3 regions of the Niveispirillum sp. KHB5.9 genome follow, and region 2 is predicted to be linked to each of the others. Evidence: predicted binding sites of a transcription regulator. Region 2 holds the regulator's gene; each other region holds the start of a gene.
The links. Region 2 encodes LexA, which represses DNA repair genes until DNA is damaged. Its sites were predicted from a motif close to ATGTTCTANTTTGGTTC; they were not measured.
Positions count from the first base shown of each region.

Region 1: a site for LexA is predicted at 4,049-4,065, ahead of ACM9HJ_RS17050 (PA0069 family radical SAM protein). Genes of this name have one in related genera too.
Region 3: a site for LexA is predicted at 5,100-5,116, ahead of recA (recombinase RecA). Genes of this name have one in related genera too.

Region 1 is NZ_JBLTYX010000010.1:30,333-40,051, forward strand. Features, by position in the region: gene ACM9HJ_RS17025 (mismatch-specific DNA-glycosylase) at 1-520, shown strand, start outside; gene fliN (flagellar motor switch protein FliN) at 553-870, shown strand; gene ACM9HJ_RS17035 (LysR family transcriptional regulator) at 982-1,887, opposite strand; gene ACM9HJ_RS17040 (FMN-dependent NADH-azoreductase) at 1,997-2,611, shown strand; gene mgrA (L-glyceraldehyde 3-phosphate reductase) at 2,900-3,931, opposite strand; gene ACM9HJ_RS17050 (PA0069 family radical SAM protein) at 4,088-5,164, shown strand; gene ACM9HJ_RS17055 (isochorismatase family protein) at 5,225-5,776, opposite strand; gene ACM9HJ_RS17060 (hypothetical protein) at 5,893-6,126, shown strand; gene ACM9HJ_RS17065 (glutathione peroxidase) at 6,202-6,768, shown strand; gene ACM9HJ_RS17070 (hypothetical protein) at 6,929-7,654, shown strand; gene ACM9HJ_RS17075 (glycoside hydrolase family 97 protein) at 7,799-9,719, opposite strand, start outside.
Region 2 is NZ_JBLTYX010000009.1:17,711-27,429, reverse strand. Features, by position in the region: gene trpC (indole-3-glycerol phosphate synthase TrpC) at 1-463, shown strand, start outside; gene moaC (cyclic pyranopterin monophosphate synthase MoaC) at 460-945, shown strand; gene glp (gephyrin-like molybdotransferase Glp) at 1,038-2,237, shown strand; gene ACM9HJ_RS15950 (PAS domain S-box protein) at 2,348-3,982, opposite strand; gene lexA (transcriptional repressor LexA) at 4,401-5,147, shown strand; gene ACM9HJ_RS15940 (hypothetical protein) at 5,264-5,488, shown strand; gene ACM9HJ_RS15935 (DUF1428 domain-containing protein) at 5,732-6,082, shown strand; gene pth (aminoacyl-tRNA hydrolase) at 6,313-6,900, opposite strand; gene ACM9HJ_RS15925 (50S ribosomal protein L25/general stress protein Ctc) at 6,992-7,573, opposite strand; gene ACM9HJ_RS15920 (TonB-dependent siderophore receptor) at 7,764-9,719, opposite strand, start outside.
Region 3 is NZ_JBLTYX010000006.1:165,262-174,980, forward strand. Features, by position in the region: gene ACM9HJ_RS12860 (hydroxysqualene dehydroxylase) at 1-179, opposite strand, end outside; gene ACM9HJ_RS12865 (squalene/phytoene synthase family protein) at 188-1,942, opposite strand; gene ACM9HJ_RS12870 (superoxide dismutase) at 2,203-2,829, opposite strand; gene ACM9HJ_RS12875 (phytoene/squalene synthase family protein) at 3,039-3,884, shown strand; gene recA (recombinase RecA) at 3,937-5,013, opposite strand; gene ACM9HJ_RS12885 (hypothetical protein) at 5,247-5,558, shown strand; gene ACM9HJ_RS12890 (tetratricopeptide repeat protein) at 5,552-6,883, shown strand; gene ACM9HJ_RS12895 (PAS-domain containing protein) at 6,950-9,607, shown strand; gene ACM9HJ_RS12900 (response regulator) at 9,604-9,719, shown strand, end outside.

The DNA.
Region 1 (9,719 bases), on a different contig from region 2:
CATCATGATCCTGCCCGATATCCTGGCCCCCGGCCTCCACCTCGTCTTCTGCGGTACGGCCCCGTCCCGCGTCTCCGCCGCCAAGGGGGCGTATTACGCCAATCCCGGCAACGCCTTCTGGCCGACGCTGGCGCGCACGGGCCTGGTGCCCGACGGTTGGCGGGCATCCGACTTCATCCGCATGAACGAACTGGGCCTGGGCCTGACCGACCTGAACAAGGTAGAGATCGGCAATGATGTCGACCTGACGGCGGACGGGTTCGATATTCCCGGCTTTGCCGCCAAGATGCGCGCCCACCGTCCGGCCGCCATCGCCTTTACCAGCAAGAACGGTGCCCGGCTGTTCCTGGGACCGAAGGCACCCCTGTCCTGGGGGCGTCAGACGGATGACTGGGAAGGCATCGCCCTGTTCGTCCTCCCCTCCCCCTCCGGTCAGGCGCGGGGCAGCTTCTCACTCGCGCCCTGGCAGGAAGCGGCCGCCTTTGTCGCTGCACGAAGGCCGGCACCCGTGCTAGGGTGAATCCCGGTACAGGCTTACCGGGATGGAGCGACATGCCCGACCAGGACGATATCGATGCCATGTTCGGCGAGATGGCCAGCGGCGGTTCCGTCCGCTCGCTCCCTGAACAGCAGGAGATTTCCGCCGTCTATGACACGGAGGTGGAGATGAGTGTCGTGCTCGGCACCTCCTTCATCCGCGTGCGCGACCTGCTGAAGCTGGGCCGCGGCGCCATCGTGGAGCTGGACCGCAAGATCGACGATCTGTCCGACATCGTCGTGTCCGGCCGCATGGTGGCGCGGGGCGAGGTGACGATCGTGGAGGACAAGATCGCCGTGACCTTCCGCGAATTCGCGCGGATCAATAATTAAACCCTGCTCATCCGCCGCAGGTCAGGTCGAGCCTTAGGCGAGCCCTGACAAGCGACGGTGCGGCTTGCAGATGTCAGGGCTCGGGCTTGCGCCCTCGACCTGACCTACAACTCACCTCGTATTCGGGCAGCCTTCCCAACTCCGGTCGCGGCCGAACCGTTCGACCAGCGCGTCCATCAATACCCTGATCTTCGTGGGCATCTGTGCTGCCGGCGGTGGGCGCAGCAGATAGAGGCTGGCCTCCGGGATCGGGTATCCCGGCAGCAGATAGACCAGCTCCCCTCGCCCGATGGCGGGACCCGCCAAGAAGGCCGGCAGGCGGCCCACGCCCAGGCCCGCCACCACGGCGGTCAGCAGCGCCTGGCCATTGTCGGCCACGAACCGGCCGCGCGGACGCACCGCGACCTCCCGCTCCCCATCCCGCAGCCGCCAGACCTCGTCGCCCTGGTGCACGGCCGCGTGCCGTTCCAGGTCTTCCGGCTTCTCCAGGGGCGGGGCCTTGACCAGATAGGCGGGGCTGGCCACGAACACGCCATGCACCGGCCCGATGCGCCGCGCCACCAGCGAACTGTCGGGCAGGTGACCCAGCCGAACGGCGACGTCGTACCCCTCGCCCACGATATCGACATGCCGGTCGCTGTAGCTGGTGCGGATTTCCAGCTGCGGGTGGGCCAGGGCCAGTTCCGCCAGCAGCGGCGCCAGATGCGTCAGCCCGAAGCTGAGCGGGGCGGCGATGCGCAGCAGGCCGGACGCGCCACAGCCGGCGGTGATGGCATCGATGCCGGCCTGCATCTCCGCCACCATGCGGTCGGCATGCGGCTTGAACCGGGAGCCGGCATCGGTGATCGACACGCCGCGCGTGGTACGGGCCAGCAGTGGCACGCCCAGCTGCGCTTCCAGCCGCGCCAGCCGCCGGCTCAGCAGGGATTTGGAAATGCCCAGCCGCTCCCCCGCCCGGCTGAAGCCCCCGGCCTCCACCACCTCCACGAAGGCCCGCACATCATCCAGCTCGACCATGGCTGTTCCCGATTCCGCAACAGTCTTTCCCAGGATTGGCCACTAGTGTCGCCGATCCTGCAACGCCAACTTATCGCACATGCACTCCTTCCTTCGAACGGAAACGAAGATGACCAACATTCTTGTGATTGAAAGCTCGGCCGGCGGTGACGCGTCGGTCACCAAGCTGCTGGTGGGCGAGGCGCTGGCCGGCCTGTTGGCCGCCAACCCGGCCGCCAACGTGACCCGCCATGATCTGGGCCTGAACCCCGTCCCGCATGTGACGGCGGAAAACCTGGCCGGCCTGCGCGGGGAGCCGGTGACGGCGGCGGAAAAGGCCACCCGCGCCCTGTCCGACAAGCTGGTGGCGGAGCTGAAGGCGGCTGATGTGATCCTGGTCGGCGCGCCCATGTATAATTTCGGCGTCTCGACCGTCCTGCGCTCCTGGTTCGACCATGTGCTGCGCGCCGGCCTGACCTTCACCTATTCCGAAGCCGGCCCCAAGGGTCTGCTGGAAGGCAAGCACGCCATCGTGATCGAGGCGCGCGGCGGGCTCTACAGCGAGGGCCCGGCCAAGGAAATCGACTTCCAGGAACCCTATCTGCGCCAGCTGTTCGGTTTCATCGGCGTCACCGATGTGACCTTCGTGCATGCGGAAAAGATCGGCTATGGCCCCGACGCCCGCGCCGCCGCCATCGACGGTGCCAAGGCGACGCTGGCCGCGATCACCGCTGTTGCGGCGTGAGTTTCCTGAATTGACCTTTCCCTCGTCATCCCGGCGAAAGCCCATAGGCGCTAACTTAAGAGGTTTGCCCTGTCGTGGAAGCCCCTTCTACCGTCACCCCGGCGAAGGCCGGGGCCCAAGTGACAAGCGCTTTGCTCTATGATTTGGGCCCCGGCCTTCGCCGGGGTGACGGTAGTGAGGGCGGGATTGGTCTGCTCAATTGCCTAAGTTAGCGCCTATGGGCTTTCGCCGGGATGACGAGGGATATAATTCTACAAAGTCGATAGGCCCTGGGGTGCCCGAGGGAAATTATAATGACGAAGACCCCCGCCACAGGTCTGTGCCGCCATCCTGGGCATGGGTGTCTATGGCGGCCAGTTCTTCTACCGTGAAGGACAGGTTGCCCACCGCGTCCAGCGAATTGTCCAGCTGTTCCACATTGCGCGCGCCGATCAGGGCCGATGTGACGCGCGGATCGCGCAGCGCCCAGACGATGGCCATCTGCGCCAGGCTCTGTCCCCTTGCCTTGGCGATGTCGTTCAGTGCGCGGATGCGGGCCAGATTGTCCGGGCTGATCATGCTGGATTTGAAGGAACCTTCCTTGCCCGCCCGGCTGCCGGTCGGCACGCCCGACAGGTAACGGTCGGTCAGCAGCCCCTGCGCCAGGGGGGAGAAGGCGATGCAGCCGGTGCCCAGATCGGCCAGCGTGTCCAGCAGCCCGTTCTCGATCCAGCGGTTCAGCATCGAATAATTGGGCTGGTGGATGAACAGGGGCACCCGCTCCGCCGCCAGGATTGCCGCCGCCTTGCGGGTCAGTTCTGGTGAATAGCTGGAAATGCCGACATAAAGCGCCTTGCCCTGCCGGTGCAGATGCGCCAGCGCACCCATCGTCTCTTCCATTGGCGTCTTGGGATCGACGCGGTGGGAATAGAAGATGTCGACATAATCCACCCCCATGCGCTTCAGCGACTGGTCGAGGCTGGCCACCAGATATTTGCGGCTGCCGCCGATGCCGCCATAGGGGCCGGGCCACATGTCCCAGCCGGCTTTGGTGGAGATGATCAGCTCGTCGCGATGGGGCTTCAGGTCGCTTGCCAGCACCCGGCCGAACATCTCCTCCGCTGAACCGGGCGGGGGGCCGTAATTATTGGCCAGGTCGAAATGGGTGACGCCGCGGTCGAAGGCCCGGCGCAGCATGGCGCGCCCCGTCTCATAGATATCCGTGCCGCCGAAATTCTGCCAGAGACCCAGGGAGATCAGCGGCAGGTCGATGCCGCTTTTCCCGCAGCGGCGATAGGGCATCTGGCCTTCATAGCGGTTGGCGGCGGGCATGTAGCTCATGGGTCCATCCTCAGGGTTCCGGTGGATCAGGCGCATAGGATAGGCCCGGCGGGGCGGCGGGCAAGCACCATCTCCACCCCGTCACGAAAGCGCTTTGCCGGACGACGCCCGCCTGATATGTTCACTTTATGTTCCATTTCCGGCCAGGAGGCAACGGTGGATGAACTGTCGCCACAGCCGACAAGGGGACGCGCCGCCGTCAGCAATCTCGGTTCCCGGTTCGAACGCGAACAAAGGGTGCGGATCGATGATGGCTGGGGCTGTGACGGGGGCCTGCCGGAGAAGCTGCGCACCATCGTCATGGCCGACGCGGCGCGCAGCATCATCAGCCGCAATGACAGCCCCGACATTCCCTTCGACAGTTCGGTGAACCCGTATCGCGGCTGTGAACATGGATGTGTTTACTGCTTCGCCCGGCCCACCCATGCCTATCTGGGCCTGTCGCCCGGGCTGGATTTCGAGACGAAGCTGTTCGCCAAGCGCGACGCGGCGGCACTGCTGGCCCGCGAATTGCGCTCCCGCTCCTACGTCTGTCGGACGCTGGCCCTGGGTGCCAATACCGATCCCTATCAGCCGGTGGAGCGGGAGGAAGGGATCACGCGCGAAATCCTTTCCGTCTGCCGCGATTTCAACCAGCCGGTCAGCATCATCACCAAATCGGCCAATGTCCTGCGCGACCTGGACATATTGGCGCCCATGGCGGCGGACGGGCTGGCGCATGTGGCGATGTCGATCACCAGCCTGGATCGTGATCTGGCCCGCACCATGGAACCGCGCGCCAGCACGCCGGGGAAACGACTGGAGGCCGTGCGGACCCTGACCGGGGCCGGCGTGCCGGTAGCGGTGCTGACCAGCCCGATGATCCCGGCCCTGAATGATCATGAGATGGAAGCCATTCTGGAGGCGGCGGCCGATGCCGGGGCCACGGCCGCCAGCTATATCCTGCTGCGCCTGCCGCTGGAGATTGCCGACCTGTTCGGCGAATGGCTGCGCACGCATTATCCCGACCGGGCGGAACGGGTGCTGTCACTGATCCGCCAGTCACGCGACGGGGCGCTGTACCGGTCGGAATTCGGCACGCGGATGAAGGGCACCGGCGCCTATGCCGACCTGCTGCGCAGCCGTTTCCGGCTGGCCATTAAACGCCTCGGCCTGGACCGGCGGCGTTGGGAGATGGATTGCTCCAAATTCAGGGTGCCGGCGGCACCGGTGCGGCAATTGTCACTGTTCTAGAACGGTTTCCGGTTAGCCGGAAGCCGTTCCGGCGGCGATTGAGGAACAGGAAAAGCCATATCATTTGATCAGCCGCAGCACTTCCCTGAATTCCGGCCGGTCATAGCGTTCCAGCCATTCGAACAGCACCATTTCCACCGTGACCAGTTCCACCCCGTGGGCGCGCAACCGGTCGAAGGCGGCCTGACGGCTGGCGGGCTGGCGCGATCCCGCCGCATCCATCACCACGCCCACCCGCAGACCCAGCGCCTTGAGGCCCAAGGCGGTCTGCAACACGCAAACATGCGCCTCCGTTCCGGCCAGCAGCACCGTGCCCCCGCCGGCCGCCCAGGCCAGGAAATCCCCCTGGCGCGCGGCGGAAAAATGCACCTTGCCGAAGCGCAGCGGGATCAACGCCGCCAGTGGGGCGGTGGTAGGGCCGATGCCGGCCGGATTCTGTTCCGTCGCCGCCACCGGCACGCCCAGCCTTTGCGCCGTGCGCACCAGTTTCAGGCAGTTTTCCACCACCGCATCGGCTCCGTCGATGGCAGCCAGCAGCCGGTCCTGCACATCGATGATGACCAGCCGGCTGTCGGTGGTCAGCAGCCATTGCGGGGGTGCTGTGTCGGTCATCACGCGGGCTCCTCTGGGCTGCCATGCCCTTCAATCTGTGCGGCGGATCACTTTCCGGCAAGGGGCCACGGCAGATAGTCCGGCCAGTTCACCACGACATGATGATGGAGGCGGCGATGGGCCGCTTGATCCTGGTTCTCTCGACCTTGTTCCTGCTCTCCGCCTGCGCCGGGCCCGACACCGTCAGCCCGCCTTTGCAAGTGGCGGACGAACATCCCCACTTTGCCAACTGCGCCAGCTATATCCAGGCTTCCATGCCGGGCACGGATGCCGAGACGGCCCGCGCCACTGCCCTGGAAAACTGCCTGGCGCGCAATAGTGGCGGCCGTCAGGTGGCGACCCGGCTTTGATCACTGGACGCCGGCCCCGGCTCTGCTGCATTCTCCCCCGGACTTCCCTTCCCGATAAGGTGGATCATGGGTGAAATGGCGATGCGTGCTGGCCGGCGGGCCGTCCTGGCCCTGGCCGGCGGCTTGGCGATGATGGGGGTGATGGGCATGAGCGTTCCGGCACAGGCGGCCAGCGCCTATGATTATGGTTTCACCGCCATCGAGGGTGGGCCGCTGAAGCTGGACAGCTATCGCGGCAAGGCCGTGCTGGTGGTCAATACCGCATCGATGTGCGGCTACACCCCGCAATACAAGGGCCTGCAGGCCCTGTGGGACAAGTACAAGGACAAGGGCCTTGTCGTCCTGGGCGTGCCGTCCAATGATTTCGGCGGGCAGGAGCCGGGCTCCGCCGCGGAGATCAAGGAATTCTGCAACGTCAATTTCGCCATCGACTTCCCCATGACCACGAAGGAACCGGTGAAGGGACCCGACGCCCATCCGCTGTACAAGTGGCTGGCCGAACAGAAGGGCGAGCCGAAATGGAACTTCCACAAATACCTCATCGGCACCGACGGCAAGCTGATCGAGGCTTACGGTTCCAAGGTGACACCGGATTCCCCCGAACTGGCGGCGGCCATCGAGAAGGCGCTGCCTAAGGGCTGATATCAAACCTGCGATGAGAATGGCGGCGCCCGGCGCCTGAGGGACCGCGCGTCAAACCAAGGGGTTGAGCTTGTAATTGGCTTACAGGCTGGGTAGGGTCGGCGAAAGCGCCAGCCGCACAGGCGGGCCGGCCCCATCCCCTTGAAAAGCTTGGGAAGAAATGAGCTACGGCCTTTACGATAACCACCGTCGCTACCGCCGTCGCGTTTGGGCCCGCGTGGGCAAGGCCGTCCTCTGGCTGACCCTGTTGGGCGGGGTCGCCGGCTTCTCCTATCTGGTGGGTGTGGAGCAGCTGAAATCCCGTGAAGGTTCGATCCAGGAAGAGCTGGCGAACATGATTGCGGCCAAGGACAAGGCCGAACGTCGCGCCCAGCAATTGCAGCAGATCGCCCAGACCCAGGAAATCCGGGCCAATGAGCTGGATATCCGCCTGCAGCGCGAAGTGCCCAGCGGTGAGTTGGCCAAGCTGAACGAGCTGGTGGCCCGCAAGCTGGCCGAAGGGGTGAACCCCGAACGCATGGCCTTCGTGATCGAGCAGACCAGCAATCCGCGTTCGTGCGGTCGGCCGGAAACCAAGCGCTTCGTCCTGCCCACCCCGATCTACAAGGGTTCCAACACCCAGGTGGCCTTCGCCGACGGCACCATCATCGTGACCGGCGAGGGCGTGCCCGCCCGCAACGAGGGCGGCAGCCCCGAAGCCTGGTACGACCCGACCAAGCCGGTGAAGGTCAGCTTCACCGACGCCGCCGGCAAGGTGGAAGAGGTCAATGGCGTCCTGCCGCTGACCCACAACCTGATCACCACCGACAAGGAAGTGCGCCTGACCGTGGGTGCCGGCGCCCGTTCCTTCGTGGAGGTCACGGGCGAGGTCTGCCGCTTCCCGTAAAGCCCGCTTGCTTATTCATGCCCTCCCCCTTGATGGGGGAGGGAGGTATCCGCCGCGAAGCGGTGGGAGGGAGAGGGTGGCCGCCGAACAGTGCCGTTGTTCCCTCTCCCTCCCTCTCCCGCAAGCGGGCGAGGGTAAATTTCCTCACAGCGCCTTGAACCGCACGGCTACGCCGCCGCCCGGTGCCATGTCCAGGTCCAGGCTGTCCTTGGACGTCACCACTCGCTTTTCGATCTTCAGCGCCGTCGGGCTGGTACGGTAATCCGCGCCGGCCCCGTCGGCATAGATCTGCGCCTCGAAACGCTTGCCGGCCGGCAGGAAGTCCAGCTTTTGGGTCAGCTTGCGGGCTTCCTCGTCGGTCACCGCACCCAGGAACCAGTCCTTGGCCCCCCGCTGCTGACGGGCGACGACGACGTAATCGCCGATCTCCGCCTGCAGGGTCTTGGAGACCTCCCAATCCGCCGCCACGTCGCGGATGAACTGGAACGCGTCCAGCCGCGCCTCGTAATTCTCCGGCAGGTCGGCGGCCATCTGCACGGGGCTGTACAGCACAACATAAAGCGCCAGTTGGGTGGCCAAGGTCGACTGTACCCGCGCCTCCAGCTTCACCTTGCCATGCACCAGGTCGAAGATGCCGGGCGTATAGTCCATCGGCCCTGCCAGCATCCGGGTGAAGGGCAGGATAGTCACATGCTCGGGCGGGTTGGTGGGCTTGCCCCAGGCGTTGAATTCCTGGCCGCGCGCGCCTTCCCGGCTGACCCAGTTGGGATATGTCCGGCGCAGGCCGGTATCCTTCACCGGTTCATGCGTATCGACGGCAATCTTGTTGCGGGCCGCGACCTCCACCGCATGCAGGTGATGGCGCACCAGATACTGGCCGGCGAACCATTGCTGGCCGCCCTGGTCGTCCAAAATGGTGCCGCTATGCTTCACATAGCCGCTTTTCACCGTGTTCACGCCGACCTTGGCATAGAGCTTCATGGCGTCTTCAAGCTGGGCCTCGTAATTGACCACGGCCCCGCCCGTCTCATGATGGCCGATCAGCCCGACGCCCTTCGACTTGCCATAGGCGGCCAGGGCCGGCAGGTCGAAGTCCGGATAGGGTTCGGTGAAGCTGAACTTGTCGCCATTGGCGATCCAGTCGCCGTCCCAGCCCTTGTTCCACCCTTCGACCAGCACGCCGGTGAAGCCGTACTTGGCGGCGAAATCCATGTACCGCTTCACGTTGGCATTGTTGGCACCATGGATGGGGCCGCTGCCCCAAGTGGATTTCTCCAGATGCATCTCCCACCAGATGCCGACATATTTGCCGGGCTTGAACCAGGAGACATCGCCCAGCTTGTTGGGCTCGTTCAGGTTCAGCTCAATCCGGCTGTCGGCCAGCGCCGCGGCACTGTCGCCGATCAGCACCGTGCGCCAGGGGGTGGCGAACGGCCCCGTCTTGCGGGCCAGCACCCCGTCGGGCCAGGGCATCAGCCTGGCCGTCAGCGTCCCCGCCCCATCACCCGCCAGCAGCATGGACGGGAAATCCACCAGGGCCGCTTCATGGATCGACAGGTGCAGCCCGTTGTCGCCCTTCAGGGTCAGCGGCGTTTCGGCGATGGTGATGCGGCGTGCGTCGGTCCTGGTATAGAGATACTCGTCCCGCTCCTCCCCCAATGCCGGGTACCACCAGGCCTTTTGCGGACCGACCGGCCGGAACTGCGTGCGCTCCGCCACCACCTCCACATCCTGGCCGGCGGGAATGGCGTTGTAGCCATAGCGGAAGCCGATCCCGTCATCGAACAGGCGGAAGGTGACATCCACCTTGCCGTTCAGCGCCGTATCACCCGCCAGCGTCACGGTCAGTTCGGTGTGGTTGTCGCGCACCGTCCGCTGCTCGCCCCAGGGCTGTTCCCAGCTGCTGTCGCTGGCCAACCGCTTGGCGCCTGTGATGGCGGTGTAGCGCACCGGTGCCTCGCCCTTGAAGCCCAGGCCCAGGGCGCCCGGCGCCAGAACGGGCGCGCCCTTGCGGCTGACCTCGTAAAAGGCCTGACCGTCCTTCACGAAGACGCACAGCTCGATC
Region 2 (9,719 bases):
GCCGGCGCTGCGCAAGGATTTCATGATCGATCCCTATCAGATCGTGGAAAGCCGGGCGCTGGGTGCCGATTGCATCCTGCTGATCATGGCCTGCCTGGACGATGGGTTGGCGCGTGAGCTTTATGATGCCACCGTGGACCTTGGCATGGATGTGCTGGTCGAGGTGCATGACGAGGCGGAGATGGAACGGGCCCTGAAGCTGCCCGGTGGCCTGCTGGGCGTGAACAACCGCAATCTGAAGACGCTGTCCATCGATCTGGCGACGACGGAGCGGTTGGCCGCCATGGTGCCGGCCGACCGGCATCTGGTGGCGGAAAGCGGCATCCACAGCCCGGCCGACCTGACCCGCCTGGCCCAGGCCGGTGCGCGGCGCTTCCTGATCGGTGAAAGCCTGATGGCCAAGCCCGACGTGACGGCGGCGACCCGGGCGCTTCTGTCCACCCCGATGATCGAGGCGGCATGAGCAATCCCCTGACCCATTTCGACGAGGCCGGCAACGCCGCCATGGTCGATGTCTCGGCCAAGGACGAGACGGTGCGCATCGCCACGGCGCGCGGCCATGTGGAGATGAAACCGGAGACCCTGGCCCTGATCCGCGATGGGGGGATGGAGAAGGGCGACGTGCTGGGCGTGGCGCGGCTGGCCGGGATCATGGCGGCGAAGAAGACGCCGGACCTGATCCCGCTCTGCCATCCGCTGATGCTGTCCAAGGTGACGGTCGATTTCACCATCGATGAAGCGGCGTCGCGCGTTCATATCGAAGCGACGGTGAAGCTGAAGGGCCGCACGGGCGTGGAGATGGAGGCGCTGACCGCCGTGTCGGTGGCGGCCCTGACTATCTATGACATGTGCAAGGCCGTGGATAAGGGCATGGTCATTGGTGCCATCCACCTGACCTACAAGGAAGGCGGCAAGTCCGGCACCTATGTGGGGCCGGCGGCCTGAGGGCTTCATCGGGGAATTATCAGGATTCCACCGCTTGCCCCGCGTGATATATGCCCCAATATGTCGCGTCTATTGTGCAACGGAGCATCCGATTGATCCCGCTTTCCGAAGCCCGCGCGCGCATCCTGGCGGCGGCGAAGCTGCTGCCCGCTGAACAGGTGCCGATCACCCAGGGGCTGGGCCGCGTGCTGGCCGCCGATGTCGTGGCGCGCGTCACCCATCCGCCCACGGCGGTCAGCGCCATGGATGGCTGGGCCGTGCGTACGGCGGATATCGTGTCGTTCCCGGTGACTTTGACCCGGATTGGCGAGGCGCCGGCCGGCCGGCCCTTTGCGGGCACCGTGCAGGTGGGACAGGCGGTGCGCATCTTCACCGGCGGTGCCATGCCGGACGGGGCCGACACGGTGGTGGTGCAGGAGGATGCCGACGATCATGGTGCTACCGTCACATGCAAGGATGGCGGTGGTCCCGGCCGCTGGGTCCGCCCGGCGGGGCAGGATTTCGCCATTGGTGATGTCGGTGTGCCCGCCGGCCGCCGGCTGACGGTGCGCGATGTGGCGCTGGCGGCGGCCATGAATGTACCCTGGCTGCGCGTGCGCCGCCGTCCCCGCGTTTCTATCCTGGCGACGGGTGATGAGGTGGTGATGCCCGGTGACACGCTGGCGCCGGGCCAGATCGTCAGTTCCAATTCCCTGGCGCTGGCGGCCCTGGTGCGGCAGTTGGGCGGGGAGCCGGTGGATCTGGGCATTGCCGGCGACAGTGCCGACAGCCTGTCCACCCTGGTTTCCGCCGCGTCGGGCACCGACCTGCTGGTCACCATCGGTGGGGCGTCGGTGGGGGAGCATGACCTTGTCCGCTCCGTCTTAGGCGCGGCGGGCCTTCAGCTGGATTTCTGGAAAATCGCCATGCGGCCGGGCAAGCCGCTGATGTTCGGGCAGATGCATGGCGTGCCGATGATGGGTCTGCCGGGCAATCCCGTTTCCTCGCTGGTCTGCGCTTGGCTGTTCCTGCGCCCGCTGCTGCTGGCCATGCAGGGGCTGCCGTCGGATGACGATTTGCGCGATGCGGTGCTGGCCCGCGACATGGGGGCCAATGACAGCCGCGCCGATTTCGTGCGCGCCAAACTGTCGACCGATGCGGAGGGACGGCTGGTGGCTGAACCGTTCCCCAAGCAGGATAGCGGCATGTTGAGCCGGCTGGCCTGGGCCGACTGCCTAATCCTGCGCGCACCGCATGCGCCGCCGGTGAAGGCAGGCGAACGGGTGCGGATCATGCCGCTGGACGCGCTGTAAGTCCTTTTGTTCCTCAGACGCCGGCGCCGCATCCGCGGCTTGGCTTCACGCCGCACGTGCGGCGCGGCGGCGGTCGCCGCCGGAGTGGCTTGCGGTTGCGAAAACCACTCTCAAGCGCCAATGCGTGCAGCCTCCTCGGCGGCGCGCTGCATGCTGGACGACATTTCGTTGGCCACGGCACTCTGCTGTTCCACCGCCACGGCGATGGAACCGACATAGTCATTCACCTGGCCGATGGCATCGCGGATGCCACCCAGTGTGCTGACCACCTGCCCGGCTGTGTCACGCAGTCCGCCGATATCCACGGCGATGCGGTCGGTGGCGGCACGGGCCTGGTTGGCCAGGCTCTTCACTTCCTGCGCGACCACGGCGAAGCCCTTGCCGGCCTCACCGGCGCGTGCCGCCTCGATCGAGGCGTTCAACGCCAGCAGGTTGATCTGGCTGGTGATGCCGGTGATCAGGTTGACGATGTCGACCATGCTGTCCGACAGGCTGGTCAGCCGTGCGGTGACCGCGCCGGCATCCTCCACCCGTTGGTTGGCGGCTTCGGCCTCGTCGCGGGATTTGGCCATGCTGTCGGCGATCTCGCGGATGGAGGCGTTCATCTCCTCCGCGCCCGAGGCCACGCTTTCCATCATGGAACGCACATATTCGCTGCGCTGGCGGGCCAGCACCTGTCGCGTCACGTCGCTGGCATATTTCACGACCTTGTAGGGCTTGCCATCCAGACCGATGATCGGGTTGTAGGAGGCCTGGATCCATACCTCGCGCCCGCCCTTGGCCGCGCGCTTGAACTCGCCGGCCTGATACTCACCCTGGGCCAGCCGGCGCCAGAAATCGCGATATTCGGCGCTGTCGCGGTTCGCCTCCGGCATGAACAGCGCATGGTGACGGCCCTGGACCTCCTCCAGCCGATAACCCATGGCGGACAGGAAGTTGGCGTTCGCCGTCCGGATCGTGCCGTCCAGGTTGAATTCGATGACCGCCTGGCTTTTCGAAATCGCGTCCAGCTGGCTGGCGCAATCGGCGGCGATCTGTTTCTGGGCCGTGATATCGGAAGCGAACTTCACCACCTTGGTGACATTGCCATCCTCATCCAGGATGGGCGTATATGTGGCCTGGATCCACACGTCGCTTCCATCCCTGGCCACGCGCCGGAATTCCCCGCTGAAGAATTCCCCATTGCCCAGCCGTTCCCAGAAACGGCCATATTCCGGCGTGCCACGCTCTTCGGCCGGCACGAACCGGTGGTGATGGCCGCCCTTGATCTCGTCCAGCCGATAGCCCAGGGTCGACAGGAAATGGTCGTTGGCGGCCAGGATTTCGCCTGTCGGCGTGAATTCGATGACGGCCTGGGTGCGGTGGATGGCGGCGACCTGGCCGGCCATGTCGACATTGCGGCGGACCGCATCGGTGATGTCATTGGCCAGCTTGACCACCCGGGTCACCCGCCCATCAGCGTCCAGAACGGGGATATAGGTGGCGCGCAACCACAATTCCTGCCCGGATTTCGTCAGGCGCCGGTAGACGCCGGTATGGGATTGCCCGTGGCGAAGCCTTTCCCAGAATTGCTGATAATCCGATCCCTGATGATCGACCGGGCGTAAAAACATACGGTGGTGTTTTCCGTTCAATTCTCCCACGGCGTATCCGAATGTGGAGAGAAAAATTTGATTGAATTCTAATATGTTGCCGTCTGAATCAAATTCGATGACGCATTGGGATCTGTTGATGGCATCGCGCATGGCCGATAATAAGCGGGTATGCTGAAAAGGTATTAATCGCCGCATGTCAGAATTTCCTTATGGAAACAACGTTCGATCCGGTGGATTTCCCATTGTTTTCAATAGGAAGATACCCGCTCCAATCGCCATGTTATCGACTTGTCATGTGCTGGCGGAAATATTGCGCCTTCCATCAGCCGTTTGCGATTTATAATCATATTAAACTCTATTGTCCATAGTACGAAGGCGATAGTGTCAAAACGACTTTGAAACAGTCATTCCCAATAGGAGAAATATCATTCCTTATACGCCCTTCCCGTGCTGATCCAATACGAACCAAAATAGAACATTGATTGGCGTTCCGGGATTGTTCTATAGTGATCGCGGTCACATCGATGGCGCCGGATGGACGGCGGCCGTTGCGGGGCGAGGGGATGTCATGCTGACGCGCAAACAACAGGAATTGCTGTTCTTCATCAACGAGCGCCTGAACGAGGGCGGGGTCTCTCCCTCTTTCGACGAAATGAAGGACGCCCTGGGGCTGAAGTCGAAATCCGGTATCCACCGCCTGATCACCGGGCTGGAGGAGCGGGGCTTCATCCGCCGCCTGCCGCACCGCGCCCGCGCGCTGGAGGTACTGCGCCTGCCGGAGAAACCGGCGCCCAAGGCCAAGGCGACCGCCACGGCGGCTCCCGTCGCGGCCCCGCCGCCGGCGCAGGAGGTTTCCCCCCGGTTCAAGCCCAATGTCATCCGCGGCGATTTCCGCAACAGCCTGCCCGGCCGTCCGGCCAGCAACGATGCCGACGCGGTGGCCCTGCCGCTTTACGGCCGCATCGCGGCTGGTCTGCCGATCGAGGCGATGCGCGACAATTCCGTCACCATCGACATCCCGGCCTCCATGCTGGCCGCCGGCGATCATTACGCGCTGGAAGTTGCGGGCGACAGCATGGTCGAGGCGGGCATCCTGGATGGTGACACCGTCGTCATCCAGCGCTGTGAATCGGCGGAGAACGGCACCATCGTCGTGGCCCTGGTCGATCAGCAGGAAGTCACCTTGAAGCGCCTGCGCCGCAAGGGCAATTCCATCGCCCTGGAACCGGCCAACCCGAATTACGAGACGCGGGTGTTCGGTTCCGACCGGGTGAATGTGCAGGGCCGGCTGGTGGGCCTGATCCGCCGCTATTGATAGGGGGATTGGGGCAGGGGCCTCTCTGCCCCAATCCCGTCACCGGGCGGCCGTGCTTTCGCCCGGTCGGACAGGCAGGCTTCGGGTTTTCCGCCCCATGTCCGGATGGCCCCTTCATGCCCACCCTGTTCCGTCTGATGCTTCTGCCGCTGCTGTTGCTGCCGCCGGTCCTGTCGGGTTGCGCCAGCCCCTGTCAGCGCATCGATGACGAAATGCGCCAGTTGAACGCCGACACGATCCGCGACCCGGCCATGGCCGGGGACGGGCGCTATCTGGCGCGGTTCCAGGAATTGGCGGCGCAGTCGGTGGAGAAAGGCTGCCTGTCGGGTGGCCGGCGATAGAGCAGGGCAGCGTAGTCACAAAAAAATTTCATGCCTCCTGTCGGAACCCACAAGGCACCATCGTCTTATATCAGTTCCCGGTGATCGTCACCGATCACCGGGCCTCAGTCGCCGGCGCCGCCATCCGGCGGCTTGGCTACGCCGCATATGCGGCGCGGCGGCAGTCGCCGCCGTATCAAGTTCCGATCAGCCAGTTGATCGGAACTTGGTAGTGGTATGGATAACCAAACGCAGGAGGATCCCATGTATGTCGACGGTTTCGTATTGCCGGTGCCCAAGGACAAGCTGGACGCCTACAAGGAACTGGCCACGGTCGCTTCCCAGGTCTGGAAGGATCATGGCGCGCTGTCCTATGTGGAATGCGTGGCCGATGATGTCGCCTATGGCGAGGTCACGTCCTTCCCCCGTTCCGTGCAGTTGACGGAGGATGAGGTGGTGGTCCTGGCCTGGATCACCTACCCGTCCAAGGAAGTGCGCGACGCCTGCAACGCCAAGGTGATGAGCGATCCGCGCATCAAGTGCGACCCCAATGACATGCCGTTCGATGCCAAGCGCATGTTCTGGGGCGGCTTCACCCCTCTGGTCGAAGCTTGACGTTCCCTAGAGAAGCCGGGCGCCGCCATCCGGCGACTGCCGGCCTTCAATGGTCATGGACAATGACCGTTGGCATGGGTTTGCCCTACGCGCAGCCCTTTGCGGAAGGTTCAACCTTTCGCAGGGGGCTGCTTCGTTTCAGGGGCCGGCGCCGCCATCCGGCGGCTTGGCTACGCGCCACGAGGCGCGCGGCGGCAGTCGCCGCCGAACCAATTCCCGATGAGTCCAACTCATCGAGAATTGGTATTAGGCGAGCTGGTCAATGCTGCGACGCGGGAGGCGTATTTCTCCGGCTCGCCCTTGACCAGCAGCGGCAGTTCCTTGGCCAGCACGTCCAGCAGGGTAGGCAGCCAGGTCTCGTCGGCCTTGGCGAAATTGCCCAGCACCCAGCCATGCACCCGATCCTTTTCGCCGGGATGGCCGATACCGATGCGCACGCGCCAATATTCCTTGCCGATATGATCGTCGATGGAACGCAGGCCGTTATGCCCGCCATGGCCGCCGCCCCGCTTCACCCGGATCTTGGCCGGGGAGACGTCCAGTTCGTCATGCAGGACGATGGTGTCGTCGGGCGTCAGCTTGTAGAAGCGCATGGCTTCACCGACCGATTGGCCGGACAGATTCATGAAGGTCTGGGGTTTCAGCAGGAAGCATTTTTCGCCGCCTGCGATCCCTTCGGCGACCAGCCCCTGGAAGCGCCGCTTCCAGGGGCTGAAGCCGTAGCGGCCATGGATTTCATCCACGGCCATGAACCCGACATTGTGCCGGTGCCGCTCATATTCCGGGCCAGGATTGCCCAGTCCGACCAGCAGGCGCATTATCAGGTTCCGTAATTCAGTTCCTCAGGCGGCATTGCCGCCGTCGCGTTTCCGGGGCGGGCCCGGAAACGCGTGGTCACCGATCAAATGATCAGGCGTCGGCCTTGACGGTTGGCGCGGCGATCGTGGCGACGGTGAAGTCGCGATCGGTGATGGTCGGGCGCACGCCTTCCGGCAGCTTGACCGAGGAGATGTGGACCGAAGCACCGACCTCGAAACCGGCCAGATCGACGACGATCTTTTCCGGCAGGTCGGAAGCCTTGGCGAAGACCTCGATATCGTGACGGACGACGTTCAGGACGCCACCCTTCTTGATGCCGGGGCAGGTCTCGACGTTCACGAACTCCACCGGCACCTTCAGGGTGATCTCGGTGGTGTCGCTGACGCGCAGGAAGTCGGCATGCAGCGGACGGTCATAGACCGGGTCCAGCTGAACGTCGCGCGGCAGCACGCGGTGCGTCTGGCCGTCGACCGTGATGTCGAACAGGTGGGTGAAGAAGCCCGGACGATGGATCTCACGGGTGAACTTCGTGGTATCCAGGGCGATCATCACCGGCTTTTCCTTGTTGCCGTAGATCACAGCCGGAATCGAACCAGCACGACGCGTGGCCCGGGCGGTCCCCTTTCCGGCCCGGTCGCGAGCCGTGGCGGCGAGCGCGATAATCTGGGTCATGGTACTCTCCTAGTACGAAAAAAGACCCGGTCGCGGTTGCCCCGCGTCGGGTCCGGGTGTGGCGCCAGCCTCCAGGGGTGCTGTACGCCGTTGAAAATGGTCCGGCCTTTTAGGCGGAAATGCCCGCAGAGTCAAGGCAGGGGGCCGGGGTCGGGCCTGCCCAAATGCGCAACCCGACCCCTCCTTTGCGTCAGAACCGGTACCCCACCGTGCCCACGATGGAACGGCGCGAGCCCAGGAAGCAGCCGCCTCGCGCCAGGCAGGTGGAGATATAGCTCTCATCCGTCACATTGGTGACGTTCAGGCTGAGCCGCCAGGCCTCGTAATTGTAGGACATCATCAGGTCGGCCAACGTGTTGGCCGGCGTATTGATGATGATGGTGCGCGCACTGTTCTGGTCGGTCTGGCTGCCGACATAGCGCACGCCGCCGCCGACCTTGATTTCCGCCCCGTTTTCCAGCGGGAAGGTGCGGGTGATGAAGGCCGAGGCCAGATGGCGCGGGGTGGAACTGGCCGGCTTGCCGATCTCCGTCGCCACATTGCTCTTCGACGTCTTGGCGTCGGTATAGGTATAGCTGGCGGTGACGGTATAGAGTTCGGCCACGGTGGCCTGCGCCTCGAACTCGAAGCCCTGGGCCTTGATCTCACCCGTCTGCACCCGGTCCAGCGGGTTGGTGGGGCTGGTGGTGACGCGGTTGGTGTCGCGCAGGTCGAAGATGGCGGTGGTGACCAGGATGTCGGCCTGCGGCTGCCACTTCACGCCGGCTTCCCACTGCTTGCCGATCTGCGGATCGAAGGGTACGCCGGCCAGGTTGGTGCCGGCCACGGGCAGGAAGCTTTCCGAATAGCTGATATAGGGCGCGATGCCGCCCGTCGCCTCGTACAGCAGACCGGCGCGGTAGGAGGTGGCGTCATCCTTCTTCCTGGTCTTCACGCCGGCCGGGGTCAGGGTGCTGGACTTGGCACTGTCATGGCGCAGGCCCAGCAGCAGGTTCCAGCCTTCCCACTTGATCTGGTCCTGGAAATAGAAGCCCATCTGCTTCTGTTCGGCGGTGTTGCCCTTGGTGCGGGCCGGCGCGGTGAAGTTGGCGTTATAGACCGGGTTGAACAGGTCGATGGCGCTGGTCAGGCGGCTGGTGATCTGTTCCAACTCCTGCCGGTAATCCTGCCAGTCCATGCCGGCCAGCAGCATGTGGCTGATCGTGCCCGTATTGATGTCGCCCTGCAGCTGGGTGTCCGACGACAGGATGCGCACGTCGGGATATGTCCCGGACAGATAGCGGGTGACATTGCGCTGCGGCCCGGTATAGCCGGCTTGGCCGGCCGACAGGAACGGGTTCAGCGGGTTGGAGAAGGAGTTGGAATAGATCGTCTGATAGGTGACTTCGCTCCACGCCGCGCGGAAATTCTGGCGCACCTGCAGCCAGTCGGTGATCCCCTGCGCCAGGAAGGCGGAGACATTGGTCTGTTCGGCCTTGAAATCATCGAAGGCCGGCTCGCCGATGAAGGTATCGAAATCGATCTTGCCGTTGGGATTGTCATAGAGCGTGCCCGACCAGGGGAAGAACTGGGTGGTCAGGCCGGTGTCGTCCTTCTGGTGGTACAGCTGGATGGTGGCTTCGGTGCGGTCGGTGGGCCGCCAGGTCAGCTGCGGGGCGATGAACCAGCGATCATCATCGACATGATCGACCTGGGTGTCGGCAGTGCGGAACAGGCCGGTGACGCGGAAGGCCAGGGTGCCCGCCTCATCCACCGGGCCGGTCAGATCGACCTGCGCCTGCTTGCGGTTATGGCTGCCATAGGACAGCAGCACCTCGTTCGACGCGGTGAAGCCGGGGCGCTTGGAGGTCAGGTTGATGACACCGCCGACGCTGCCCTGGCCATAGAGCACGGAGGCCGGACCCTTCACCACCTCCACCCGTTCCAGCATGTAGGTGTCGTTGCGGGCGACATTGTAGCTGTCGAAGGAGGTGCGCATGCCGTCCAGATACTGGAGCGGGCGGGTGCCGCGCACCAGATAGCTGTCGATGCGGCTGTCATTGCCATAGGCGTCCGACCGTACGCCGGCGCTGTACATCAGCGCGTCCTGCAAGGAGAGCGCACCGCGTTCGATCATCTGGTCGGCCGTGATCACGGCGATGGATTG
Region 3 (9,719 bases), on a different contig from region 2:
ATCAGATGGTTGCCATTGTCGATGATCCGGTCCAAATGCCCGTCGTGCCAGGACCGGCAGCGGCCACCGGCATGGTCGGTAGCCTCGTGCAGCACCACCCGGCGGCCGGCCTTTGCCACGGCAGTGGCACAGGCCAGACCCGACAGGCCAGCGCCCACGACATGGACAATTCCCCCCATTGGACCGTTCACAGGCGCGGCGGGCGGCCCAGGGCGCAGGACAGGGCCACGCTGATCTTCTCCCACTTGCCCAGGCGGGGGCGGTGGGACAGGGCGTCCGGCCCCCACCCGCGCTGGCGCAGGCGCACCAGGATGCGATGATACAGCACCATCATCGCGGCGGCGGGCCACAGCTTGCGGTGCGGCTGTTTCAGCAGGCCGGCGGCTTGGACGAAGGCGGCCTCCGCCTTGCAGGCCATGGCCTCGCAGACCTCCGGCAGGGCCGGATCGGACAGCAGGGCGACGGGGTCGGACTGCACCGCATAGACATCGATGCCGGCATCCTCCAGCATCTCCTCCGGCAGGTAGCAGCGGCCGTCGCGCGCATCCTCCTCCACATCGCGCAGGATGTTGGTGAGCTGCAGCGCTTCACCCAAGGCCAAGGCGAAGGCATCGGCGCTGGCATCGCCACGGCCGAAGACGCGCACGGCCAGCAGGCCCACGGCACCGGCCACCCGGCGGCAATATTGCGCCAGCTGGCCCAGAGACGGTGCGCGGATCGGCCCGTCCACATCCATCATCATGCCGTCGATGACGGCCTGGAATTCCGCCTGGGGCAGGTTGTAGCGGCGTACGGCGGCGGCCAGGTCGCGCAGGCGGCCATGGTGGCGGCCCGTGGCGGGCATGCCGTACATGGCATCGATGCGGCGCTGCCAGTCGGTCAGCGAGCCGCGCTTGACCTCGGTATTCTCCGTCCCGTCGGCGATATCGTCCACCGCACGGCAGAATCCATAGATGGCGAACATCGCCCGGCGCTTGCGCTTGCCCAGCAGGCGCATGGGCCAGTAGAAGGTCGATGTGCCATAGCTGCCGGCCTTGGCCAGACCGCTCGCCGGCGACAGGCGTGGCGGGCGGCGCGACATGCCGCGCAGCACGCCCAGCAGCACCGCCCCCAGCCGGCTGAAGGCGCCGACCTGCACCTTGCCGGCCAGCGGGTCGCGGCGGCGCAACTGCTTAGAAAGCGCAATGGCCATTTCCACGATGACCGCCGATTCCATGCGCAGGCCGGGATTGGCGATCAGGCGGGGCAGGGCGCTGGCCCGGCGCAGCAGCGAATCGACATTGTCCAGGGTGCGGTCGATGACGGCGCGCACCGGCGGCGTCGCCTCCGTTTCCACCAGATGTTCGACTGATCCCCCCGCTTCCTTGAACCAGGCGGTGGGCAGATAGCAGCGGCCCAGTTCCACCCAGTCATGCCGGCAATCCTGGATATGGTTCAGGATCTGCAAAGCGGTGCACAGCGCATCCGACGCGGGGGCGGCATTGATGCCCTCCCCATGCAGTTCCAGGAGGAAGCGGCCCACGGGGTTGGCGGAATAGCGGCAATAAAGGACCAGGTCCTGCCAGGTCTTGCAGTGGCTGCCCATGGCGTCGCGGCGGAAGGCCTGCAAAAGCTGGCGGGCATGGATGCCGGATACGCCGGTGGCGGTCTGCGTGGCCTTCAGGGTCAGGGCCGGGGCCAGCCAGGGCTGGTTGCCGATGCCGCTGACCAGGGCGCGTTCCAGCGCATCCAACTGGGCGATCTTCATGTCGGGATCGACATGCGGGTCGTCGGCAATGTCGTCGGCAAGCCGCGCGAAGGCGTAGAACGCCATGACATGCGGGCGATAGGGCGCCGGGATCAGCCGGGAAGCGACCGGAAAATTCTCCCCCTCCGCGCCCTTGCGGGCGGCGGGATCGCCCGGTTGGGCGGGGTTCTGCGCGGACAGGCGGAATTCGGCCATGGGTCGGGCGGGGCTCTGTCGTCGGTCGGGAGGCTACTCTGCCACGACAAAGGGACATGTAGAAGTGGCGATAATGCGGCGTAATCGTCGGGATATGACAAACCCCGCCGGAAGGCTCCGGCGGGGCTGTATCATGCTTCAGGTCCGGATTTGCAGCCGCCGGTCATTTCCATGACCGGCGGAGGCCGGCGACTGCCGGCCCGCCGCACGTGCGGCGCAAGCCAAGGGCGCGGATGCGCCCGCCCGGCGCCTGAGGGAGCTTAAATAACCGCGCCAGCGGTGATCTTGGCCAGACGGGCGTTCACGGCGTCCCAATTGACCGTGTTCCACCAGGCGGCCAGATAGTCCGGACGGCGGTTCTGGTACTTCAGGTAATAGGCGTGTTCCCACACGTCGTTGCCGAACAGGACGGGCGTGCCGTTGAACAGCGGCGTGTCCTGGTTCGGCTGGGCGACGATGGCCAGCTTGCCGGCGGTATCGGCGGTGACGAACACCCAGCCGGAGCCGAACTGCTTGGTCCCGGCCTCGTTGAACTTCTTCTTGAAGTCCTCGAAGCTGCCGAAATCGCGGGTGATGGCGCTGCCCACGTCACCGGTCGGGTCGCCGCCGCCATTGGGGCCCATGATCGACCAGAACATGGAATGGTTGGCGTGACCGCCGCCATTGTTGCGCACTGCGGTGCGGATGCTCTCCGGCAGTTCGCCCAGGCGCTTCAGCAGGTCTTCCAGCGACAGGCCCTGCAGCTGGCTGTGGTCGGCCAGGGCATTGTTCAGGTTGTTGATATAGGCCTGATGATGCTTGCCATGGTGCGTGGCCATGGTCAGCGCGTCGATATGCGGCTCCAGCGCCGCGGTGTCGTAAGTCAGTGCCGGCAGGGTGAAGGCCATGATGATGGCTCCTGTTCTCTCTGGGGGTTGTGCCGCCCCTGACGCGGGGGCGGCCGGACACGGAGATGAGAGATACGACCGCGCCGCGCACCGGTCAACCCGCTCTACCCCCGAATAATTGTTCTACCAACCATGGGAGCGGATAGGCTTTCCGGCCAAGGCCATAACGCCTATAAGGCGGCGTCACCCCCCATTGGATTAAAGCGATAATGGCGCCGCCCGCCCTGTCCGCCTGTGCCGAGGCGGTCCGCAAGCATGATAATGACCGGTTTCTGGCAGCACTTTTTGCCCCCGCCGCCAGCCGCGAGGACCTGTTCGCGCTTTACGCCTTCAACCATGAGGTGGCGAAGACCCGCGAGGTGGTGACCGAACCCACCCTGGGGCAGATCCGCCTGCAATGGTGGCGGGAGAGCATCGAGGGTGCATTCGCAGGCAATCCCCGCCGGCATGAGGTGGTGGAGCCGCTGGCAGCCGCCATCGCCCGACATCAGCTGGACCGTGCGCAGTTCGATTTGCTGATCGATGGGCGCGAGGCCGATCTGGATGACGAGGCGCCGGCCGACCTAGATTGCCTGGTCAGCTACGCCCAGGTGACCGGCGCGCCTTTGACCCGGCTGGCCTGCCAAGTGCTGGGCGCGCGCGACCAGACGGCCATGGAGGTGGCAAGGCTGGTCGGCACGGCCTGGGCCCTGACCGGCATCCTGCGCGCCACACCCTTCCTGGCGCGCGGCCACCGGTCGCGCCTGCCTTTGACGCTGATGGCGGAAAACGGGGTGACGGAACCGGCCCTGTTCGACCTGAAACCGGAGCCGGGTCTGGCCAAGGTGGTGGAAGGGGTGGCCGATACGGCCCATGCTCTGCTGGCCGAGGCACGGCGCCTGCGCGGACAGGTGCCGAAGGCGGCATTGCCCGCCCTGTTGCCGGCGACGCTGGCCGGTCATCATCTCGGCCGGCTGCGCAAGGCGGGGTACGACCCGCTGGCACCGGAACTGCTGCGCCCCAGCGTGTGGCGGCCGATCGCCGTGGGCTGGGCAGCGACGACAGGGCGGTGGTAACCCCAAAACCAAACCGCCCCGGAAGGGGGACCTTCCGGGGCGGTTGTCGGGATCATTCCGGGCTGGCGGCGTCGCCGTCGGTTTCCGGCGTGCCCATCATGGCGCCGGCCACGATGCCGGCATTGGCACGGATCTTCTGTTCGATGCTGTCGGCTACGGCCGGGTTGGTGCGCAGGAAGGTCTTGGCGTTCTCACGCCCCTGGCCGATGCGCTGCCCGTCATAGGAGAACCAGGAGCCGGACTTGTCGACCACGCCGGCCTGGATGCCCAGGTCGAGCAGTTCGCCGACCTTCGACACGCCCTCGCCATACATGATGTCGAATTCGACGACCCGGAAGGGCGGGGCCATCTTGTTCTTCACCACCTTCACGCGGGTCTGGTTGCCCGTCACCGTCTCCCGGTCCTTGATGGCGCCGATGCGGCGAATATCCAGGCGGACGGAAGCATAGAATTTCAGCGCGTTGCCGCCCGTCGTCGTTTCCGGGTTGCCGAACATCACGCCGATCTTCAGGCGGATCTGGTTGATGAAGATCACCAGGCAGCGCGACTTGGAGATGGAACTGGTCAGCTTGCGCAGCGCCTGGCTCATCAGGCGGGCATGCAGGCCGACATGGCTGTCGCCCATCTCGCCTTCCAGTTCGGCGCGCGGCACCAGGGCGGCGACCGAGTCCACCACCAGCACGTCGATGGCGCCGGAACGCACCAGCGTGTCGGCGATTTCCAGCGCCTGTTCACCGGCGTCGGGCTGGGAGATCAGCAATTCGTCCACATCCACGCCCAGCTTGCGGGCATAGGAGGGGTCCAGCGCATGTTCGGCATCGACGAAGGCGCAGACGCCGCCATTCTTCTGGGCCTGGGCGATGGCATGCAGGGCCAGCGTGGTCTTGCCCGAGCTTTCAGGCCCGTAGATCTCGATGATGCGGCCACGCGGAAGGCCGCCGATACCCAGCGCGATGTCGAGGCCGAGCGAGCCCGTGGAAACCACCTCCGTCTCCGTCAATGCCTCCTTGGCACCGAGCTTCATGATCGAGCCCTTGCCGAAGGCCCGTTCGATCTGGCCCAGAGCGGCATCCAGAGCTTTTTGTTTGTCCATGGGTGTTTCAACCAGACGGAGTGGAGCAGCCGACATTATTGTCCCCTTCCTTCTCGCACGGATGTGCATGCGCGTTCAACTGCACCTGTTGTACATTCTTTGTTCTCGTCCGCCAAGCGCAAATGTTCTCATTCTGTTCACTTTGTTCCGCCCTGTCCGTAAGAACATGAACAAAGTTCAGATGCGATGGGGCGCGAAATCGCCTATGCTGGCGGCTCTATAAAGGCAGGCAGGTCCACGGCATGTCGATTTCGGGCGGGAATCACTCTTTGACCGGGCGCTGGCTGCTGCCGGCCCTGGCGGCGTTTGCCTGCACCGTGCCGGCCGGGGCGCAGAACAAACAGGAGAAGCCGAAGCCGCCGCCCGCCATGGAGCAGGAGGTAATCGTCACGGGCCGCCGCGACGGGGAACCCGATTTCCAGGAACAGCAGGAATTTCATGCCCAGGAATATCGCCGGCTGAAGGATATCTACGATCCCGACCCGCTGCCTGTGATCCGTAGCGACCGGCTGGTCCGCATGCCGGAGGCGATCAGCAGCACGGTGCAGGGCAAGCCGACCCTGACGGAGAAACAATGGTGAGTGCGGTTGCCGATCTGGTTCGCGCGGCGGAAGCGACGGGTGACGCGGCGCAGGCGCTGGCCCTGTGGCGGCAGGTGCTGGCGGCCGATCCTGTCCATGCCATCGCCTTGCTGAGCCTGGGCGATGCGGCCCGGCGGGCCGGACGCGCGCGGGAAGCGGACGAAATGCTGTCGCGCGCCGTGGCGGCGGCACCGGGGCTGGTGCCCGCACGTTGCGCGCTGGCCAACCTGCTGCTGCATGAGGGGCGGACGGGCGAGGCAGGCGCCCACCTGGCCGTGGCGGCGGAGCGCGGGCCCGGCATCGCCTATGTCTGGCGGGATATCGGCCTGCTGCGCCGGGTGACCGGCGATCCGGCCGGTGCCCTGGCAGCGTTCGAACGCTGCCTGGAACTGGCGCCGGGTGATGCGGCGGCGGGGCTGGGCCGGTCGCTGGCCCTGCTGCGGCTGGGGCGCTGGGGAGAGGGGTTCGCGGGGTACCGCCACCGCTGGTCGGTTGCCGTCCGCCCACCCCGGCATCAGCAGATACCCGTCTGGCAAGGGGAGAACCCGGTCGGCAGGCGTATCCTGGTTTGGGACGAGCAGGGGGCCGGCGACACCATCATGTGTGTGCGTCTGGTACGCGTGCTGATGGCGGCAGGGGCACAGGTGGTGCTGGAGGCGCCGGCGGCGTTGAGCCCCCTGTTCGCCGATGGGCGGCATGGAACATTGGTGGAACGGGGGGGCGAGGTGCCGCCGGTGGATATGCAGGTGCCGCTGCTGGATCTGCCCGGCCTGCTGGGGCTGGAACCATCCGCCATTCCCTGGGAGGGGCCTTACATATCCGGGCAGGCGGAATTGACCGCTATCTGGGGTGAAAGGCTGGCGCGGCGGGGCAACCGGCCGCGCATCGGTATCAGCTGGGCCGGCAACCCAGCCCATCCGGGGGATTTCTGGCGCACGCCGGGGCTGGCGTCGCTGCTGCCGCTTTTGTCACGGACGGGGGCCGACTGGTATGCGCTGCAGGTGGCCAGCGGGCGGGAGGAATTGCGCGACACCAAGCTGCCCGGCCATGTCACCGACTTGGGCGCCGAGATCGGCAGCTGGGCCGATACGGCCGCCATCCTGCCACACCTGGACCTGCTGATCACGCCCGACAGCGCCCTGGCGCATCTGGCGGGTGCCATGGGGCGGCCGGTCTGGACCCTGATCGCCACGGATACCGACTGGCGCTGGCTGGAGGCATCGCCCAAGACCGGCTGGTACCCGTCCATGCGCCTGTTCCGGCAGAAGGGTTGCGGCGACTGGGCCGGGGTTGTGGCGCGGGTGGGCGTGGCCCTGCCGGCTTGATCCGGTGCGGCAGGCAGGGCACCATCACTCGTTGCAGCCCCGCCATGATGATCGCCGGAGACGGACTTGGACCTGAACAGCCTGACCACGGCCTTCGACATGCTGACCGACGGCGTGGCGATGTTCGACGCCGGGGAACGGCTGGTCCTGGCCAACCCCGCCTTCAAGGCTTTGTTCCCGGTCACGGCGGCGCAGATGGTGCCCGGCGTGTCGTTCGAGACGCTGCTGCGCTATGGCATCGAGGCGGGCGACAATCTGCATGCCCAGGGCCGCGACATGGAAGCCTATGTCGCCGACCGCATGCGCAATTTCCGCCAGCCCACGGGTGTGCCGGTGGAGTTCCTGCTGTCGGACGGGCGCTGGATCCGTGTGCATGACCAGCGGCTGCCGCAAGGCGGGACCCTGTGCATGCGTACCGACATCACCGAACTGAAGCGCCGCGAGTCGGACCTGGGCGACAGCGAACAGCGCTATCGCCAGCTGGTCGATCTGTCACCCGACGGCATCGCCGTGCATGACGCACAGGGGCGGGGCCGCTTCATCAACCGGGCGGGGCGCGCCATTCTGGGCATCGGGTCGGATGAAGCGGCGGCCGGCTTCAACGTCATGGATGTCACCACCGAGGAGATGCGGCCCCTGGCCGAGATGCTGATGCGCCGGGTGGTAGGGGGGGAGCCGCTGCACCAGATGCGCATCGATCTGCGCAGCCTGGATGGGCGCGACCTGACCGTTGCCCTGTCGGCCGTGCCGTTCCAGGGTGGGGGGGAACGGCTGGTCATGTGCCTGTTCCGCGACGTCACGCATGAGGCGGCCTCAAGCTTGCGCCTGCGCGAGAGCGAGGCGCGGGCCCGGTCGATCCTGGACAGCGCGCTGGACTGCATCGTTTCCATCGACGAGGACGGCTATATCCTGGAGTTCAACCCGGCGGCGGAGCGCACGTTCGGCTGGCAGCGGGGCGACGCCGTCGGCAGGCGGATGAGCGACCTGATCGTGCCGCCGCAGCATCGCGATGGCCATGACAACGGCTTGGCGCGGCTGAAGAATGGTGGCAGCGGCACCATGCTGGGCCGGCGCGTGGAGATCGAGGCGCTGCGCCGCGACGGGGTAGTGATCCCCGTGGAACTGGCCATCACCGCGGTGCCGCTGGGGCCGGGCCAGCGCTATACCGCCTATCTGCGCGACATCACCGAACGCCGTCAGGCCGAGCGCGAGATATGGGAAAAGACACGCATCCTGGACAGCATGATGGACAATGTCGGCATCGGCATCGAGGTCTATGACGCCGACGGCCATCTGCTGGTGGCCAACCGCATGGTATCGGAACTGCTGGACATCCCGCCGGGCTTCATGGTGCCGGGGCTGAAGGACCGCGACCTGGTGATCCTGCTGGCCCAGCAGGGTGAATATCCGGGCGAGACGGTGGAGGAGAGCGTCGCCGATTACGACCGCATCCGCCATGACGGCATCTATTTCAACGAGCGGCAGCGGCCCAACGGCACCTGGCTGCAGGTCCGCCATTTCCCCATGCCGGGCGGCGGATTCGTGGTTTTGTTCGCCGATGTGACGGAGCAGAAGAAGCTGGAGAGCCAGCTGCTCCAGGCCCAGAAGATGGAAGCGCTGGGACAGCTGGCTGGCGGCATCGCGCATGATTTCAACAATATCCTGTCGGTGATCGGCGGTTATGCCGGCATGGCCAGGCAGGGCGTGGCCAAGGACAGTGCGCAGGCCGGATACCTGGCCAAGATCGGGCAGGGGGTGGAACGGGCTGCGGCCCTGACCCGCGAATTGCTGACCTTCTCCCGCCAGAAGGTGGCGCGGACGGAGGTGATCGACCTGGGTGGGGTTCTGCGCGGGCAGGAATTCCTGCTGAAGCCGCTGCTTGGGGCCACGATCGAGCTGTCGGTGCAGGTGCCGGACGCGCCCGCCTGGGTTGCCATCGATCCCGACATGGCGGCCCAAGCCCTGCTGAACCTGGCGATCAATGCCCGTGACGCCATGCCGGGCGGTGGGCCGCTGTCGGTGCGGCTGGAAAAGGTGGAAGGACAGGCGCCGCCGGGGCTGGAGGTCGGGGATTACGCCATCCTGTCGGTCACCGACCGGGGGACGGGCATGCCGCCGGAACTGCTGGACCGCATCTTCGACCCGTTCTTCACCACCAAGCCGCCGGGCCAGGGCACGGGCCTGGGACTGGCCATGGTCTATGGCACGGTGAAGCAGGCGGGCGGCACCATCCTGGTGGAAAGCCAGCCGGGGCGGGGCACCTGCTTCTCCCTCTGGCTGCCCTTGTCGGCGGCACCGGCGGCGACCGTTCCCCTGGTGCCCAGCGCCCGGATCGCGGCGGCCGATGCGAGGCCGGCGACCATCCTGGTGGCGGAGGATGAGCCGGAACTGCTTACCCTGGTGTCGGGGTTCCTGGAACGCGACGGCCACGCGGTGCGCCGTGCCGCCGACGGGGTGGAGGCGCTGGAACGGTTCGAGGAGGGGGGCATCGACCTCTTGCTGACCGATCTGGTGATGCCTGCCCTGGGTGGGGTGCGGCTGGCGCATCTGGTAACGGAACTGGACCCGGATGTGGTCGTGCTGTTCATGACCGGATATCCCGGCCGCGGCCATGTGGAGGTTGAGGATTTGCCACCCGACATCCCCGTGCTTTACAAGCCCATCGACCCTGAGACCCTGTGCCGGGCCGTGGCGGATGCCCTGGCCAAGCGGAGACGCGCATGACCCGAATGTACATGCCGGAGGACCCGATCAAGTCCCTGCGCATCCTGGTGGTGGAAGACCAGCAGCAGACCCGCGTCTGGATCGCCGACGTGCTGAAACAGATGGGCGTGCG